4 regions of the Peribacillus sp. FSL E2-0218 genome follow, and region 2 is predicted to be linked to each of the others. Evidence: riboswitches for the same ligand, from Rfam matches in the RefSeq annotation. Region 2 holds a riboswitch; each other region holds the start of a gene.
The links. A riboswitch is a leader RNA that binds a small molecule or an ion and turns the genes downstream of it on or off. The one in region 2 is predicted to bind cobalamin.
Positions count from the first base shown of each region.

Region 1: it holds a riboswitch for cobalamin, as region 2 does, so the genes downstream of both, MHI53_RS02050 (hypothetical protein) here and mmgD (citrate synthase) in region 2, are expected to answer to the same signal.
Region 3: it holds a riboswitch for cobalamin, as region 2 does, so the genes downstream of both, MHI53_RS24535 (ABC transporter substrate-binding protein) here and mmgD (citrate synthase) in region 2, are expected to answer to the same signal.
Region 4: it holds a riboswitch for cobalamin, as region 2 does, so the genes downstream of both, MHI53_RS04730 (acyl-CoA dehydrogenase family protein) here and mmgD (citrate synthase) in region 2, are expected to answer to the same signal.

Region 1 covers NZ_CP150304.1:420,841-425,058, reverse strand. The annotation lists gene MHI53_RS02060 (DUF58 domain-containing protein) at 1-1,047, opposite strand, end outside; gene MHI53_RS02055 (MoxR family ATPase) at 1,107-2,063, opposite strand; cobalamin riboswitch at 2,253-2,468, shown strand; gene MHI53_RS02050 (hypothetical protein) at 2,575-3,174, shown strand; gene MHI53_RS02045 (ABC transporter substrate-binding protein) at 3,178-4,116, shown strand.
Region 2 covers NZ_CP150304.1:185,254-189,471, reverse strand. The annotation lists gene prpD (2-methylcitrate dehydratase) at 1-1,005, opposite strand, end outside; gene mmgD (citrate synthase) at 1,096-2,223, opposite strand; cobalamin riboswitch at 2,442-2,640, opposite strand; gene MHI53_RS01060 (ABC transporter ATP-binding protein) at 2,857-4,218, shown strand, end outside.
Region 3 covers NZ_CP150304.1:5,066,285-5,070,502, forward strand. The annotation lists gene MHI53_RS24525 (heme ABC transporter ATP-binding protein) at 1-498, opposite strand, end outside; gene MHI53_RS24530 (iron ABC transporter permease) at 491-1,558, opposite strand; gene MHI53_RS24535 (ABC transporter substrate-binding protein) at 1,521-2,492, opposite strand; cobalamin riboswitch at 2,643-2,817, opposite strand; gene MHI53_RS24540 (polysaccharide deacetylase family protein) at 2,895-3,758, opposite strand; tRNA gene MHI53_RS24545 (tRNA-Arg) at 3,978-4,051, shown strand.
Region 4 covers NZ_CP150304.1:981,963-986,180, forward strand. The annotation lists gene MHI53_RS04725 (histidine--tRNA ligase) at 1-1,272, shown strand, start outside; cobalamin riboswitch at 1,399-1,595, shown strand; gene MHI53_RS04730 (acyl-CoA dehydrogenase family protein) at 1,852-3,558, shown strand; gene MHI53_RS04735 (NAD(P)-dependent oxidoreductase) at 3,574-4,218, shown strand, end outside.

The DNA.
Region 1 (4,218 bases), 240 kb from region 2:
CAGTAGATTTTCCGGATTCTTCATGCATAACATCGTTAACCCTCGATTAGTGCGGAAAGCATTTAATAGTTCCATCTTTTCCCTGGTCAAATCGGATACGATGAAAATCACGGCTGCGTTTGCCGGCAAATTTCCCTTCCTTCCTTTATCAGCTAATGCATTTGTTTCATCCGTTCTTTCTTTAGCAAGTCTGGTAAAAATCTTCCTTCTCTGGTTCCTGCCCGCCCCGGCAGGCAGGATTAGACTCGAAGACGTACTCGCATAACCAACCTGGATGCCCTTTTTTAACAGGCTGTGGACAAAGGAAGCCGCCGCAATAATGGATTCTTCAAATGATATCGATGGCTGGTTATCAAGGATGATCCATACATCCCGATTTTTTTGCACTTCGAATTCCTTCGTCATGATCTCACTCGTTCGAGCCGTCGCTTTCCAGTTGATCCATGAAAGCTGATCACCTGGCTGATACTCCCTCACCCCGGATACCACCGAATGTTCCCGATGTGTTTTCTTTGTCGGGCCTGCTTGTCCCTGATTGAACAATTGATCGAGATATAGGGAGTCAAGCTCATGATACGTAGGGAAAACGGTTATATTCATAGGAGAATCGAATATCGCCTCCTTTTCAACGAGTCCAAAAAAGTCCCCTATCAAAAAACGGATCGATTGGAACCTATGCTCACCACGTGGCAGGCCCTCCAAAGCATACGACAAGCTGATGGTACGCTTGAACCCAGGGAAGATCAGCGCCTTTCTATAAATCCCACTATCTTCACTATCTTCACTATCTTCCATATCTCCTGGCAATTCCTCCTCTATCACCAGAAATAAGAGCGGGAGCCGGTTCTTACGGGTGAACGTCAGGTTCATTTCAACGGTTTCACCTGCCTGGCATTCTCTTTTGCTGACGTTTCTTTCAACCGTAATGGAGTGAAGGGGATAAAACAGCAGAATCATGGCATACGCGGCAAAGGGCAAAAACGAATAAAAAATGAACCAACTGACAAATCCGCCTTGAAACATCGCAAAGCAAAAGGAAGTGGCCATAAGAAATACCAACCCGGCCGCATTCATGTTTTTCTTTAGAAAATGATTGAAGCTACGCATTATGACAAGGCCCGTTTCACAGGCACATGAGTCTTCGCGACAATTTCGGTGATCACCATTTCAGCATCGAAGCCATCATAATTCGCTTCAGGTTTTAAAATCAGGCGGTGGGAGAAAACGAACGGAGCTAAATATTGAACATCATCCGGCAGGACATAATCCCTGCCCTGTATTAGTGCATAAGCTTGGGCTGCCTTCATCAAAGCAATCGATCCACGCGGACTGACCCCAAGATAGACAGCCTGATGGCTCCTCGTTTCATTGGCCAGTTCAACAATATATCCTTTTATTGTGTCATCCACGATCACCATCTTAGCCTCTGCCTGCAGGGCCTTCAATTCTTCCAAGGTGATGACTGATTCCAGCTCTTCAAGCGGAGCCATGTATTGAGCTCTTTGCAGGACCTCGATTTCTTCCGCAACACTCGGGTAGCCCATCTTCATTTTTAACAGGAATCGATCCAATTGCGCTTCCGGAAGCGGATATGTGCCCTCGTACTCAATCGGGTTCTGCGTCGCCATGACAAAAAAGGGCTGCTCCAATCCCCTGGTGACGCCATCGATCGTCACACTTGCCTCCTCCATCGCTTCAAGCAGGGCAGACTGCGTTTTCGGAGAGGTCCGGTTAATTTCATCTGCCAAAATAATATGTCCCATTATCGGTCCTGGCCGAAAAATGAACGCTTGTTCCTTTGGGTTGAAAATCGAAACGCCGGTTACATCGGAAGGGAGTAAATCAGGCGTGAATTGTATTCGCTTAAAGCTCGCACTTATCGATTTGGCAAGCGCCCGGACCATGACTGTCTTGCCTACTCCCGGAACATCCTCCAATAAAACATGCCCACCGGAAAGCAGTGCGACGATGCTCAGTTCTGCAATATCCCGCTTTCCGATAATCACTTTTTCAATATTTCCTAGAACCTTTTCCAGTTTTTGATTTGCCTGCTTATAAATCATTCGCTACCTCCTGGGAAATCTATCACGATTATCTCATTTCCAATCTATCTCCGACTTCTCTTTACAGTAACAGCCAATTAATCCTTACATTGTAAGTTTACTAGATATTCCGTAAACCATAAACGAAATTCTCTAAAAATATTAGTGCAGCTTAAGGAAAAAGGTATGGTAAACTTATCCTAAGTGAATATGAACCTTGCAGAAAAGGGTGCTGCCTTGTCAGCTTAATAGGGAATTCGGTTCAAAACCGAAGCTGTTTCCGCAACTGTAAGTGCTAATGAAATAAGATGCATACCACTATTTGATGGTGGATTGGACATTTGTGCTATCCATCATCAAATGGGAAGGTTCTTAGAGTAAAATGACGCACAAGCCAGGAGACCTGCCTTTTTTTATCGTATCATGCTCTTCGGAAGATAGGAGATTGTACGGCAGCCTTCCATCTTTTTTTCTACTAGGAATACATGGATGCTCGATGCCGACCAAAACTCTTGGTCGGCTTTTTGTTTTGATGCGAAAAGCGATACGGCAGTCATTCACCAAACTACGTAAAGGAGGAAGAGTTATGGCAAAGAAAGACCTTCGTTTTTTATGCTATCCATACATGCGCGAATCCGCTTCCACAGTCGATTTTGAAATACGAACAGACTCCTTGACGACGCGAATCGGCATGGCCGCATCCCTGACGAAGGATGTTCCTGACGTTCACCGGGATTTAATGGTTTTGCTGCCCATGGCCTATCATCTAAATGGTTCAGTCCGTGGAAAACTAGCCATCAGCGACCATGACCTGGACCATTTAAGTTCGATTTATGACCGGTATGTCGCAGAAGTTAAAGAACAGATCCAGACATTTGTGCTCCCCCAAGGGTCAACGGCGGCATGTGCCCTGCATGCCTGCCGCAGCGAAGCCAAAAAGTCCGTCCGCGCTTTGCACAAAGTCAGTCTGGAAAGGGAAGTTCCGGACATCCTTTTCGATTACGCCCACTTGCTTGCAAACGTTTTATTCGTAATGGCAGTCTACGTTAATAAGCGACAAGGCTTTGAAGAAATACCTTTTATTAGCAAATCTTATCCTACTAAACCGATGAAAAAACAGATGGAGGAATAAATAATGAAATGTACCCAAAGATTCAGCTGGATTTCCATGCTTATGCTCGCCCTTTTCCTTACAGGATGTGGCGTAACGGATCAATCTGCAAAAGATGATAAAAAAGCGAACGAGGCGAAGAGCTATACCGTTACAGATGATACTGGAAAGAAAATAAAATTCTATAAGGCACCAGAAAAAGTCGTTTCACTGCAGCCTAGCAATACCGAAATTCTATTTGCCTTAGGACAGGGGAAGAAAGTGGTTGGCGTGACGGACTTCGATAATTATCCCGAGGAAGCGAAGAAAATCGAACATGTTTCAGATTCCGTGAATATCAATGCAGAAAAGATCATAGCCCTGAAGCCAGATGCGATCATCGCTTATACCGTTGGCGATGAAGCGACGCTGAAGCCACTCGAAGATGCCGGCATCCCTATATTCATCATTAAATCGGCAGCCAATTTCGATGACGTATACGGAGATATTGAGCAGATTGCCAAAGTGATGGGAGTTACCAAGAAAGGCGATGCATTGGTGAAGGATATCAAATCCCAAATAGCAAGTGTCGAGGAAAAAGTGGGAACCTTGGATGAACAGGAGCAAACATATTTTGAAATCAGTCCGGCTCCGGAAATCTATACAACAGGTGACGAAACCTTCCAACAAGAAATCCTGGAAACCGCTGGCATTAAAAACGTCTTTGCCGACCAAAAGGGCTGGGTTAAAATATCCGGGGAAGAAGTCGTCAAGCGCAACCCGGAAACGATCCTTACCACTGCAACCTATGTAAAAGATGCCGTTGATGAAATAAAATCACGTAAAGGTTGGGAAGAAATCGCTGCCGTGAAAAACGATGACGTCCACCTGCTTGATGAAAGTGTCATGTCCCGTCCCGGACCAAGGATCGGTGAAGCGGTAGAACTTGCTGCTAAAACCGTTTACCCGGACTTATTTAAATAATATTGAACAAGGATGCTCCGATATATCGGGGCATCCTTCCATTCATATCATTCGCTACATTAAGTGATGGCAATGGACTCTGCTTTTCTTCCTTTGTTTATG
Region 2 (4,218 bases):
ATTGTTCAATGGCCCTTCCTTATCAATGATGCGAATGGCAGATTCATGTGTGGTGATTTTGATTTTATCTATTTCTTCAAGGCGATCCTTCACTTCCGGATGAAGTTTCACTGCACACTCCGCTGCCGTTTGCGCATGGAACTCCGCCGGATAGGATACTTTGAATAAGACATTTTCCATCACATAGGAATCGAGCTTGCGTGAAAGCTTCAATTCCTTCTTATTGAATAATACATCCTGGAACCCCCAGCCTGGCGCCGAAAGGGCTGTTGGATATCCCATTTCTCCTTTGAGGGCCATCATGGCCAACTGTACGGCCCTGCTTGTGGCATCGCCAGCTGCCCAAGATTTGCGCGATCCGGTATTTGGAGTGTGGCGATACGTACGCAGGCTTGAATTATCGATCCACGCATTGGATAATGCATGGATGATTTCTTCCCTCGTTCCGCCCAAAGCTTTTGTGACTACCGCCGCCGTAGCCACCTTTACAAATAGGACATGGTCTAGGCCAACCCGGTTCAAGCTATTTTCCAGCGCCAGTACGCCTTGAATCTCATGTGCTTTAATCATCATTTCCAGGACGTCTCTAACAGATAATGCTTTTTTCCCCTCTGCCATATTCACACGGCTTACGTAATCAGCCACCGCCAAGATCCCTCCCAAGTTATCAGAAGGATGTCCCCATTCCGCCGCCAGCCATGTATCGTTATAATCCAGCCAGCGAATCATGCAACCAATATTGAATGCACCCTTCACTGGATCCAGTACATATGAAGTCCCTGGAACGCGGGTCCCATTTGGAACGACCGTGCCGGGAACGACGGGTCCTAATAATTTGGTGCATTCAGGATAGTGAAGCGCTAAAATCCCGCAGCCGATTGTATCGAGAAGAACGTAACGAGCCGTTTCATATGCTTCATCGCTAATGATCTCTTTTTTCATTACATAATCCGCAATGTCTTCCAATAACACATCCGTTTGATTGATACCATTCGTTTTTAGCATTCTCATCTTCCCTTTCGTGGCAAATTTGTTTATTATAATGATGGACGTTGGTCAGAACGTCCATCTGGCGGGCTAGTAATCTACATTTCCTTAGTTGGAAATGACATTGCGGTTATGACGCTCGCCTATATAACTCACACGAGGTCGGAAGAGACGGTTGTTTGCGTGCTGCTCAATCACGTGAGCACATAAACCCACTGTTCTCGCACTGAAGAAAATCGGTGTATATATGGCAATGGGAAGGCCCAGCATATAGTAAACCGGCGCTGCATAGTAATCGAGATTCGGATAAAGGCCTTTTTCCCTTTCCATGATCACTTCCCCCGCTTCACACATTTTATAAAGACGGTCGTCCCCTTTGGCATCACAAAGCTGCTTTAATGCTTGCTTCATGATCAATGCCCTTGGATCCATTTTCTTCATATAGACGCGATGGCCAAACCCCATGATTTTTTCTTTATTTGCCAATTTCCCATCAAGCAGCCGCTCGAATTTCGCGACGGTACCCGCCTCCAATAGCATGTACATGACCGCTTCATTGGCTCCTCCATGCAGGTTGCCCTTTAGGGAAGCTACAGCTCCCGTCAAAGCCCCATATAAATCGGAAAGCGTCGAGGCGATTACTCTTGCCGTGAAAGTGGAATTAGGCATTTCATGTTCGCTATACAATAATAATGATTGGTCAAAGATTTTTTCTTCCATTGCCGATGGAACCTTGCCCGTAATCATGTAGTAAAAATTGGAACTATAAGATAGATCCTTATTCGCAAGAACAACCTCTTGCTTATTCAGGATTCGATAACTGTTTGCGACGATGGCAGGGACATTCCCTAATAATTTGTAAGCCCGCTCTCGATTCACCGAGGAGGAACGATCATCAATGTTTGCATCATATCCAGCCAATGCTGAAATGCCTGTTCTGAGAGCATCCATCGGATGTGTTTTCCCCGGCAATAGCTTTAACAATTCCAGGATAGCTTCCGGGATTTCATATTCATTTTTCAAAGCCTGTTCAAGCCGCCCCTTTTCCGCAGCATTCGGGAGCCTATCGTGAAGCAGCAAATGGACAATCTCCAAGTATCCCATCTTTTCAGATAAATCGATAAGATCATATCCTCGTATAACAATCTCACTCTGAACTGTATCCAGGAAAGATAGCTTTGTTTCAGCTGCTACAATTCCATCAAGCCCAGGGGAATAAGTTCCTTGTTCCTTCATCTTTCATTCCTCCTCTGAATAAGCTACTTTTTTGAAAGCGTTATCAAAATTTGTCGGAATCTCTTGTAATTCAACGATTTTCCCATTAAACTGACATAAAAAAAACAACTTCCAGAGGAAGCTGTTAATTTACGAAGAGTACTCAAATAAACATGAGAAATGATCAAAATTTTTCATGCCAAAAAGTCCGCAATTAACACCCCCTATCCTCGTAGGTACTTGATGCACATTAATTAGGCAGGTCTCCTGGCTTATGATCTTCGCTCTTCGAACCCTTCCCATTTCCAGTGCAGAAACAGTGGATATTTTTCGAATCGCTCCCAAATACAGTTGCGGGACAGCGTCGGAATCTAACCGACTTCCCTTTTAAGCAGATAAACAGATAAATTCATCTGCACCTATTAATTTCATTATTTAATTTTCTACTTAAATATAACAAAATGTTCCAAATATTACAATTACCTTTTTCAGTATCAAGCTCATGTTTGCATCGGCGCCTGCCTGTCCACATTAAAGGTAGCCAGGTGGTTCTTTTACCCATAACAAGCAAGTTATTAAAAATAGTTCATATTCAATTCATAACTTCTTTGTATACTACCGTTTATAATGAAGCTCAAGAAGGGATGTTAATAAATGAAACCAGAAAAAAAACAAAAAGGCTGGAGCCAGTTCATCCGATTGGTCCAACAAACGAAGCCTTCTAAAATAATGATCGGGATTGCATTACTATTAAGCTTAAGCACAACTGGCGTAAGTTTATTGGTCCCATTATTCACAAAAAATCTTATCAATGATTTCTCCCTCAGTTCGCTAAATGCGGAACGGGTCACACTTCTCGTGCTTGCCATTATCGTTCAAGCATTGGCCAGCGGATTTTCCATCTATTTATTGAATAAGATCGGTCAATCTGTTGTCGCCGGCATCCGCGATCAACTATGGAAAAAATTGCTCGTATTACCCGTGGATTACTTCGATGAACATCCATCGGGCGAAACGGTCAGTCGGATGACAAATGATACAACGGTAGTGAAAGGCTTGATTTCGGAACACCTATCCAATTTCGTCACCGGCATCATATCCATTGTCGGCGCCATGATCGTGTTATTTTTGCTTGATTGGAAAATGTCACTGTTGATGTTCATAGCCATCCCGCTCTCCGTTTTACTATTACTGCCACTGGGGAAGAAAATGCACCGCATATCGAAAGGGATGCAGGATGAGACAGCGAGCTTCACCGCCGTCCTCCAGCAGGTGCTTACGGAAATCCGGCTTGTTAAAGCATCGAATGCAGAAACCTTCGAATATGAAAATGGAAAAAAGGGAATCACCCAATTATTCCATTTTGGTTTAAAGGAAGCAAAAATCCAAGCGCTGATCGGTCCGTTGATGAGTCTCGTCATGATGGCCCTACTCGTACTCATTTTAGGATATGGCGGGATGCGTGTTTCATCAGGGGCCCTGTCAGCAGGAGCACTAGTTGCATTCATCATGTATCTTTTCCAGATCATCATGCCCATGGCGCAATTGGCAGCATTCTTTACGCAATTCCAAAAAGCTACCGGTGCCACGGAACGCATCATTGCCATCTTGGATTCTGAAGAGGAAGAAGATGCAAAGATGGAAGTTCAAAATTCCAGTCAAACCATCACGGTAGATCACCTGGATTATCGTTATCACGATGGTGAACAAGTGCTAAAAGATATCAACTTCACGGTTGAAGCAGGCAAGGTCACCGCGATTGTCGGGCCAAGCGGCAGCGGGAAAACGACCCTTTTCTCTTTGTTTGAGCGATTTTATAAACCACAGCAGGGCTCGATATCCATAGGCGGGACATCGATAAATGATTTCACGCTTTACTCATGGAGAAGCCAAATCGGCTATGTTTCACAGGAAAGTCCGATTGTATCCGGTACGATTCGTGATAATATTTGCTATGGAATCGACCGGGATGTAACAGATGAGGAGTTAAATCAAGTCGCTAAAATGGCGTATGCA
Region 3 (4,218 bases), 300 kb from region 2:
CGTCGGCTCATCCAAAAAAAGTACTTCAGGCTCCTGGGCCAGCGCCTGGGCCAGCAAGACCCGCTGTCTCTCCCCTCCTGATAGCCGTTCGAAATGAAGATCCTGGAATTCGGCCACTCCCGTTTGTTTCATCACCCGTTGGACAATCCTTTCATCCTCCTCAGACCAGCTGTGGAACCAGCCTGTTTGATGGGCGTACCTCCCAAGCGAGACCGTTTCCTTCACCGTATACGAAAAAGCTAACGAGGAATGTTGAGGAAGCACCGCAATGACCCGTGCAAGCTGTTTTGCCGAATAATCCTGCAAATCTTTTCCTTTGATCCGTATGCTTCCTTGCTTGTAAGCGAGCACCCCGCTGAGCATACTCAACAGCGTCGTTTTTCCGCTGCCGTTTGGACCGAGGATCCCGAATAGTTCTCCTTTTTGAACGTCGAAAGAGATGGAATCCAAAACGCTTTTGTTATCATATCCACCTGTTAACCCTTTAACTTCAAGCATCCGTCCTACCCACTCTCCGTCTCCTTAATAAAATGAGGGCAAATGCAGGTGCCCCGATCAGTGAGGTGATGACCCCGATCGGCAGTTCCGACGGGGCGATGATCGTCCGTGCCACAAGATCTGCCAAAATCAAGAACCCGCTTCCTACCAGCAATGATAACGGAAGCAGATGCCTATGATCTGGCCCCCATATCCTCCGGACCAAATGGGGAATCACCAGCCCTACAAAGCCGATCGTGCCTGAAACGGCAACCGCTGCGCCCGTCAATATCGAGCCCGCGATCAGGATCCACATTTTCCGCCTCTGCACGTCGACACCTAAATGTTTTGCCCGGTCCTCCCCGAAGGTCATCGCATTCAATTCCCTCGTATTCATGATCAGAATCAACGAGCCAATGATGAAAAACGGCAGAATGATTCCGATATAATTCCACCCGCGCATGGACACGCTGCCCATGAGCCAGCCGATGATTTGTCTTAATTCCTCCCCCGTCAACGCAATCATCAAGGATATGAAGGCGCTTAAAAACGAGCTGAAGATGATTCCGGTCAAAATGATCGTTTCGACCTTCATCGATCGATCCATTTTTTTTGCGAATGTCAGCACACAAAAAATCGTAATCACGGAACATAAGATGCTCAATGCAGGAAGCGTATATAAGCCGATGAACGGGAGTGATATATTCAGGAATAACGTCACCACTGCCCCGACTGATGCTCCTGACGATATCCCGAGCGTGTAGGGATCGGCAAGCGGATTCCGGAGCAGCCCCTGAAATGCCGCACCCGCGATCGCCAAGCATGCCCCGACCAAACCAGCAAGCAATACACGCGGCAAACGGATGTTCATCACGATATTCGTCAGCATCACATCGGGATCAGCGGAAATCGGCAAATGAAAAATCTCCTTGCCGATTATTTGCATAAGTACGGGGATCGGTACGGACACCGAACCGAATGAGATGCCGATCGTACTGGCAAAAAGTAAAAACAATGACGCAAGCAAATAAGCAAGCGCCCATTTAGTTGTCAAATACGTTCGGATAGATTGATTTGGCAAGTTCCTCTACTCCCTCTATTAAACGTGGACCTGAACGGGTCACCAAGTCGGAATGGACATCAAAGACTTGGGCATTCTTAACCGCCGTTACGTCTTGCCACCCTTTTCGGCCCGTCACTCCACTTACCGGGTCTTTTGTGTAATAACCATAAGTCGTAATGATGACATCCGGATTGGCTGCAATCATCGACTCTTCATCCATTTTGGCCCAGCCATCCACATCCGCTGCAGCATTATCAGCTGAGATCATCACAAGCATTTCATTCATGAATGTATTTTTACCAGGTGTATAGATATCCGGGGACGGCGAAACCTCCACTAAAACGGTCTTTCTTTCCGATTCCTTTACCGATTTGGCCTTCTCAGAAATAACCTTCAGCTTCGTTTTCATGTCCGTGATGATGTCTTTTGCCTTAGCTTGCTCGCCTGTTGCCATCCCGATCATATCAATGGATTTGTACACCTCATTGAAGCTTTGGGCATCATTGACTACAAGCACATCTATTCCCGCATCCTTAAGCTGCTGGAGCCCCTCCTTCGAATTATGGGCACTCGATGCATGGGCAAGAACAAGATCGGGCTTCAAGGATACGATCAATTCCGTGTTCATCTCCATGCCGCCCACTTTTTCGATATCCTTCGTTTCTTCCGGGTAATTATCATTGTCGGACACGCCAATAACCTTATTACCTAAACCAAGCGCAAAGACCACTTCCGTATTGCTTGGTATCAACGTAACGATTTTCTTCGGTTTTTCTTCTATCGTCACCTTTTCGCCCGTTGCATCTTTAATCGTAACCGGGAAGGCTTGTTGTGTAGCCTGATTCGTCTGCTGCTTTCCTTTTCCTTCATCGGCCGTGCCGCTGCAGCCAACCATCATGCCAGCCGTCAGCACCATCACCAGTATCAGGCCAAAAATCTTCTTCACGTTCATTCCCCACAATCATTTCATTTAGTTTTAGCCCGCCTTAAGCGAGGACCTCATGACAAAAAGCATCCCCCGTCAAACGGAAGATGCTTGTATGGCAACAATATCATTACGGACTCTTTACGGTCTGCCACACACCTCCCCATCCGCGTGGGTCACAGGTGTACGAATCTTGGCAGGTCTCCTGGCTCATGGTCATCGTCAACGGCATCTCCCATATCCCAAACAGTGGCATACAGCCGTCAGCTCCCATATACAGTGGCGGGACCGCGCTGGCATTGAACCAGCTTCCCTTTTAAGTCATTTAGACACCAAATCGTTCATATGTATATAATTTTCACTGCTTATCATTATACACCATGCAAGAAGCGATTATTGGGTGATTTTTCACAAAACGCCGGTCCAGCTTCAGTAATTGGACGCATTTTCAATCAGTGATGCAAATCCCCCTACGGATAATCCCGGTGAAATCCGAACGCGATGCAGGGCATGCATCCCTTGATCACTTGTTGCCCCGCCAGGTTCGGTGGTGACTGCCATCTTGTATCCGGCTTCTTCCGATAACCTGAGGCTCTCCTCGTTATAACGGCCGACTGGATACGAAAGTACCGTCGTCTCCTGGTTCAGAATGCGATCGAATAAATCCTTGGACTGGACCATTTCAGCTTCCTGCTGTCCGGAAGTCATCCGGTTCAGCTCAAGATGGTTGATTGTATGACTCTCGATGGAAATCCCATTCGCACTCATCTCCATCATTTGATCTTCCGTCAGGTGATGAGCTTTACCAATGGACTTCCCGATCATGAAGATGGTCGCTTTCAACTCATATTCCTTCAATATAGGAAAAGCCTCGGTGTAGTTATCTGTATAGCCATCATCAAAAGTAATCCAGACACACTTTTCACTTGGCATTATATTTTCGCTTAAAACGAGAAAGGCTTCATTAGGCGATAAAGTCTGGTAGCCATTTTCCCGAAGCCAAGCCATTTGCAGCCGGAATTCCTCCTTCGGCACCCGAAGGTTATTCCCCTCCGATATGCTGTGATACATCAATATCGGAAGCCTAACCGCGGACTCGGCCCTTATCCAGCCACTCGTGTCGATTCGTTCAGGATTTGCTCCATCCTCCGAATCTATTTCGGCCTCATTCTCCTCTGCTGCAGCCACCTCGATATTCTCTTCCACAATCGGCGCAGCCGTCTTTTTACCTATTTTCTCTAAAACACCTTGTGAACAGCCAGCTAAAATGAAAACTACAAACACTGCTGCCATCCATACCAATCTGTATTTTCCCACTATCATTCTCCTATTTTTTTCTAGCATAATAGTACCAGAAAATCAGCGAATAATAAAGTATCCCAATTAACGCAATAAAAGGTAAAAATCATCGTTATATGACCCGCCAGGCATTTTTTTTCATAATTATAAGCTACTCACTTGAAAAGTTTGCCTATAACAAATATAATAAACAAGTCGTCGACCTTTTAACATGTCCCAGTAGCTCAGCAGGATAGAGCGACAGCCTCCTAAGCTGTAGGTCGTAGGTTCGATTCCTATCTGGGACGCTAAAAAAAACCCCTTACATGTTAAGGGGTTTTTTGTTTTATATAACAGTTTGTTTTCCTAAAATAAAATTACAAAATAACTTTCTACCTGTTTATTTTTTTGAATATTCTAATTATCATAATGCGATTCCACCGTGACACAAATAAACGTTGAATAATAAGTACCT
Region 4 (4,218 bases), 800 kb from region 2:
CAAAACGTAAAGGGCACTCAAGATTATTTACCGGATACAGAAGTGATACGAAGAGGCATCAGAAGGACAATAGAAGACGTTTTTATCCAATACGGATGTAAGCCATTGGAAACACCGATATTAAATTACACGGAATTGCTAGCTTCCAAGTATGGCGGGGGTGCCGAAATATTAGAGGAAATGTATACCTTAACAGACAGGGGAGAAAGAGATTTGGCGCTGCGATACGACCTCACTATTCCCTTTGCAAAAGTAGTTGCAATGAATCCAAGCATAAGGAGACCTTTTAAAAGATATGAGATAGGTAAAGTTTTCAGGGATGGACCGATAAAAACGGGAAGGCTTCGTGAATTTACACAATGTGACGTCGATATAGTGGGTATAGAATCTCAAGTTGCTGAAGCGGAATTAATGACGATGGCATTGGATGCATTCCGGAAGCTTGGTTTAAAGGTAAGCATCCAATATAATAATCGAAAATTATTAGCTGGAATGCTTGAGGCTTTTGGAACAACAGATGAAAAGATCAATAAAGTGATATTGATACTTGATAAACTTGAAAAAGTCGGATCGGAGGCTGTTACGGTGGAGCTAAGGGAACAAGGGCTGCTGCCTTCAACCATCAATTCGATTAATCGCTTTATAACCGCCGAGGATAATGCCAGTTCGGGCTATTTCGAGCCTCTCAGTGAACGGAATCAACAAATTAAGCAGGGAGTAGCAGAATTAAAAGAGCTGGAATCTTATCTCGAATTCCTTGGTGTCGATAAGCAATGTACATTCAATCCATTTTTAGCAAGAGGGCTGGAGATATATACTGGAACGATTTATGAGATATTTTTATCTGATAAAAGCATTAAATCAAGTATTGGCAGTGGCGGAAGGTATGACAATGCCATTGGTGGACTGATCGGGACGAATGAAAGCTTTTCAACGGTGGGGATTTCATTGGGTCTGGATGTTATTTATACGGCCTTACTATCTTCGAAGGAAAATATCGTGGAAAATCATGATGTGGATTTTTATGTGATCCCGATAAATACTGAAAAGCAAGCATTAGTAGTCGCAAGGCACCTAAGGGATAAAGGATATAAGGTGGAATATGAAATGGGAAAGAAAAGGCTCGGTAAAGCCTTAGATAAAGCAAATAAAGAGAAATTTCGTAATGTCATCATCATAGGAGAGAACGAGGTGAAAAATAATCAAATTAAAATTAAAGATATGTTCTCTGGTGAAGAAAGAATGGAGCCTTTTTCGTTCAGTGAAGGCTGATGAGGGACGAGGCATTAAGATTAAGTGCATTCGGATGAATCTTAAGCCGTTATAAATGATAGATTAAATCAAACATATCAAATATTTGTAAATTTACTAAATATTTGATATGTTTGATTGGAAAACTTCATACGTGTAGAAACGGGTGTAGATTGATATTTTTTCATCTACATAATAGGGAAGTCGGTTAGAGCCCGACGCTGTCCCGCAACTGTATTTGGGAGCGATCCGGATAAACCACTGTCTTCAGAAACATGAAGATGGGAAGGTTCGGGGAGTGATGATCATAAGCCAGGAGACCTGCCTGTTTCAGCACACATCTATACCTACGAGGATAGGGGGTGTTAAGTGCGAGCGATTGATCTGCATGTTTTTATTTTATCATGGGAAAACATGTTTATTTACGTATCAATTCGAACTTAACAACTTCTTTATTGGAAGTTGTTTTTTTATTTTAAGATCATCATCAGGAGCTGTGCAGAAAAAGTAGTGTATGTGAGCAATGTTGAAAGGGCTTACAATAAACTGGGAAGCCTGCCCGAGAGAAGAGGGCGATGAGTTGAAATGAGGAGGAAAGAAATGGGTGAACTTCAATGTAACGAACCTTTATTTCCTCATAAACTGGACACGGCAGGATTTACACCAGAGGATTTTAATGAGGAAGATCATCTCATATCAAAGACTACAGAGCTCTTTGTCAAAAACGAAATAATGCCCCTGCTGGATTCGATCGATCGGCATGATCACGGCAAGGTGAAAAAATTGTTTCAAGAAGCGGGAGAGCTCGGCTTACTCAGCGTAGAGGTTCCAGAGTCGTATGGCGGATTGTCCCTGAATAAAAAGCTTTCAGGGCTTGTGGCCGAGAAGATGGGATTTGGCGGTTCTTTCAGCGTCTCCTTTAATATACATGCAGGTGTAGGGACCCTCCCGTACGTTTATTACGGGACAGAAGAGCAAAAGCAAAAATACTTGCCAAAACTTGCATCAGGAGAATGGATTGGTGCTTATGCCTTAACGGAAAATAACGCGGGATCAGACGCGCTTAACGCCAAAACGACGGCGGTCTTAAATGAGCAGGGGACAGCCTGGCTATTAAATGGTGAAAAACAGTGGATCACGAACGCACAAGTAGCCGATGTATATGTTGTCTTTGCCAAAACAAATGACAGCATGACTGCATTCATTGTAGACAGAATGTTCAAAGGGGTTTCCGTCGGTCCCGAAGAGAAGAAAATGGGGATAAAAGGGTCTTCGACAGCCACTTTAATTTTGGAAGATGTCAGTGTACCGGCGCAGAATGTTCTGGGAAAAGTCGGGCAAGGCCATCATGTAGCATTGAATATTCTAAACATGGCGCGATTGAAGCTCTCCTTTTCTAACATCGGAGCATCCAAGCAAGCATTGGAGCTTGCCGTTAACTACGCGAAACAGCGTAAACAATTTAACCGGACGATCATCGGTTTTTCGATGATACAAGAAAAGATTGCGAATATGGCGATTGCGATTTATGGAGCGGAAAGTGCGGCCTACAGAACGGCTGATAGCTTGGACAACGTATTCGAAACGGACGAACCTCTCGATGAACAATTGGGAAAACTGGCAAACTATGCAGCCGAATGTGCGATCAATAAAGTTCATTGCTCCGAGATCCTTGATCGAATCGTGGATGAGGCTTTACAAATTCATGGGGGTTATGGCTACATGCAAGAGTACGAAGTGGAACGATTATATCGGGATGCCCGGATTAGCCGGATTTTTGAAGGAACGAATGAAATAAACCGTCTGACCATTGCCAAATTATTGATGAAAAAGGGGTTTCAAAACGGCGGCACATGGTTGAACCCTTTATTTGATGAGGAGGTGAACCGAAACCGGCAATACATCCAGTTTTCTAACATGCTTCTTCACAAATCTTTGAAAGCATTGATACATGCCAATATCAACATTCAACAGGAACAAGAATATTCCCGTTTGCTTGCAGACATGGTGAAGGAAATTCATGTGATGGAATCATCGGTCATTCGCACGGAAAAAGCGATACAAAAGAACGGGATGGAAAAAGAGCGGCTGAAAGAGAATATGACGAACGTTATCTGTGAAGAGGGGTATCGCAGAGTTGAAGAGATGGCCGTGTTGATTTTAACGGGAACGGAATCGGGTGAAGCAAGCAGAAAAGTATTATTGGAAGAAGTTCGCAGCCTTGCTGTTCCACTCTTTAGGAATCTGTTTATACAAAAACGTGAAATTGCAGAAAGAATGGCTGATCAAGAAAAATATAAGGTGTGAACGGAGTGAAGCCTAATGAAAAAAATCGGGTTTATCGGGTTGGGCAATATGGGTCTGCCTATGTCGCAAAGTTTACTACTTTCCAATTTTACAGTGTATGGAATGGATTTGAACAAAGAAGCTGAAATGTCCTTTCATCAATCAGGAGGAACGATTGGCGTATCGATTGAAACTATGGTGAAACAATGTGATGTGATCCTTACAAGTCTTCCATCCTCTCAGGCAGTGGAAGAAGTTTTTCTAGGAGAAAAAGGACTCGTTTATCTCGTCGATTCCGCTGTTATGCTGATCGATACGAGTACGGTAGCCCCTGAATTGAATATCCGCATCGAAGAGGCTGCCAAGAAAAAGGGTGTTGATTTTCTCGCGGCACCCGTCAGTGGCGGCGTGATAGGGGCGGTAAACCGAACGCTCACCTTCATGGTAGGCGGTTCAAAGAATGTCTTCGATAAGGCCAGGCCTTTGTTTGACGCAATGGGCGAGAATATTTTTCATGTGAATGATCAAATCGACAGCGGTACGAATACAAAGCTGATCAACAATCTCTTGATCGGATTTTATACGGCAGGGGTAAGTGAAGCTCTTCACCTTGCAAAGAATAGCAATCTTGATCTTGAAAGGTTGTTCGAGATGCTGAACGTAAGCTATGGTCAGAGTCGA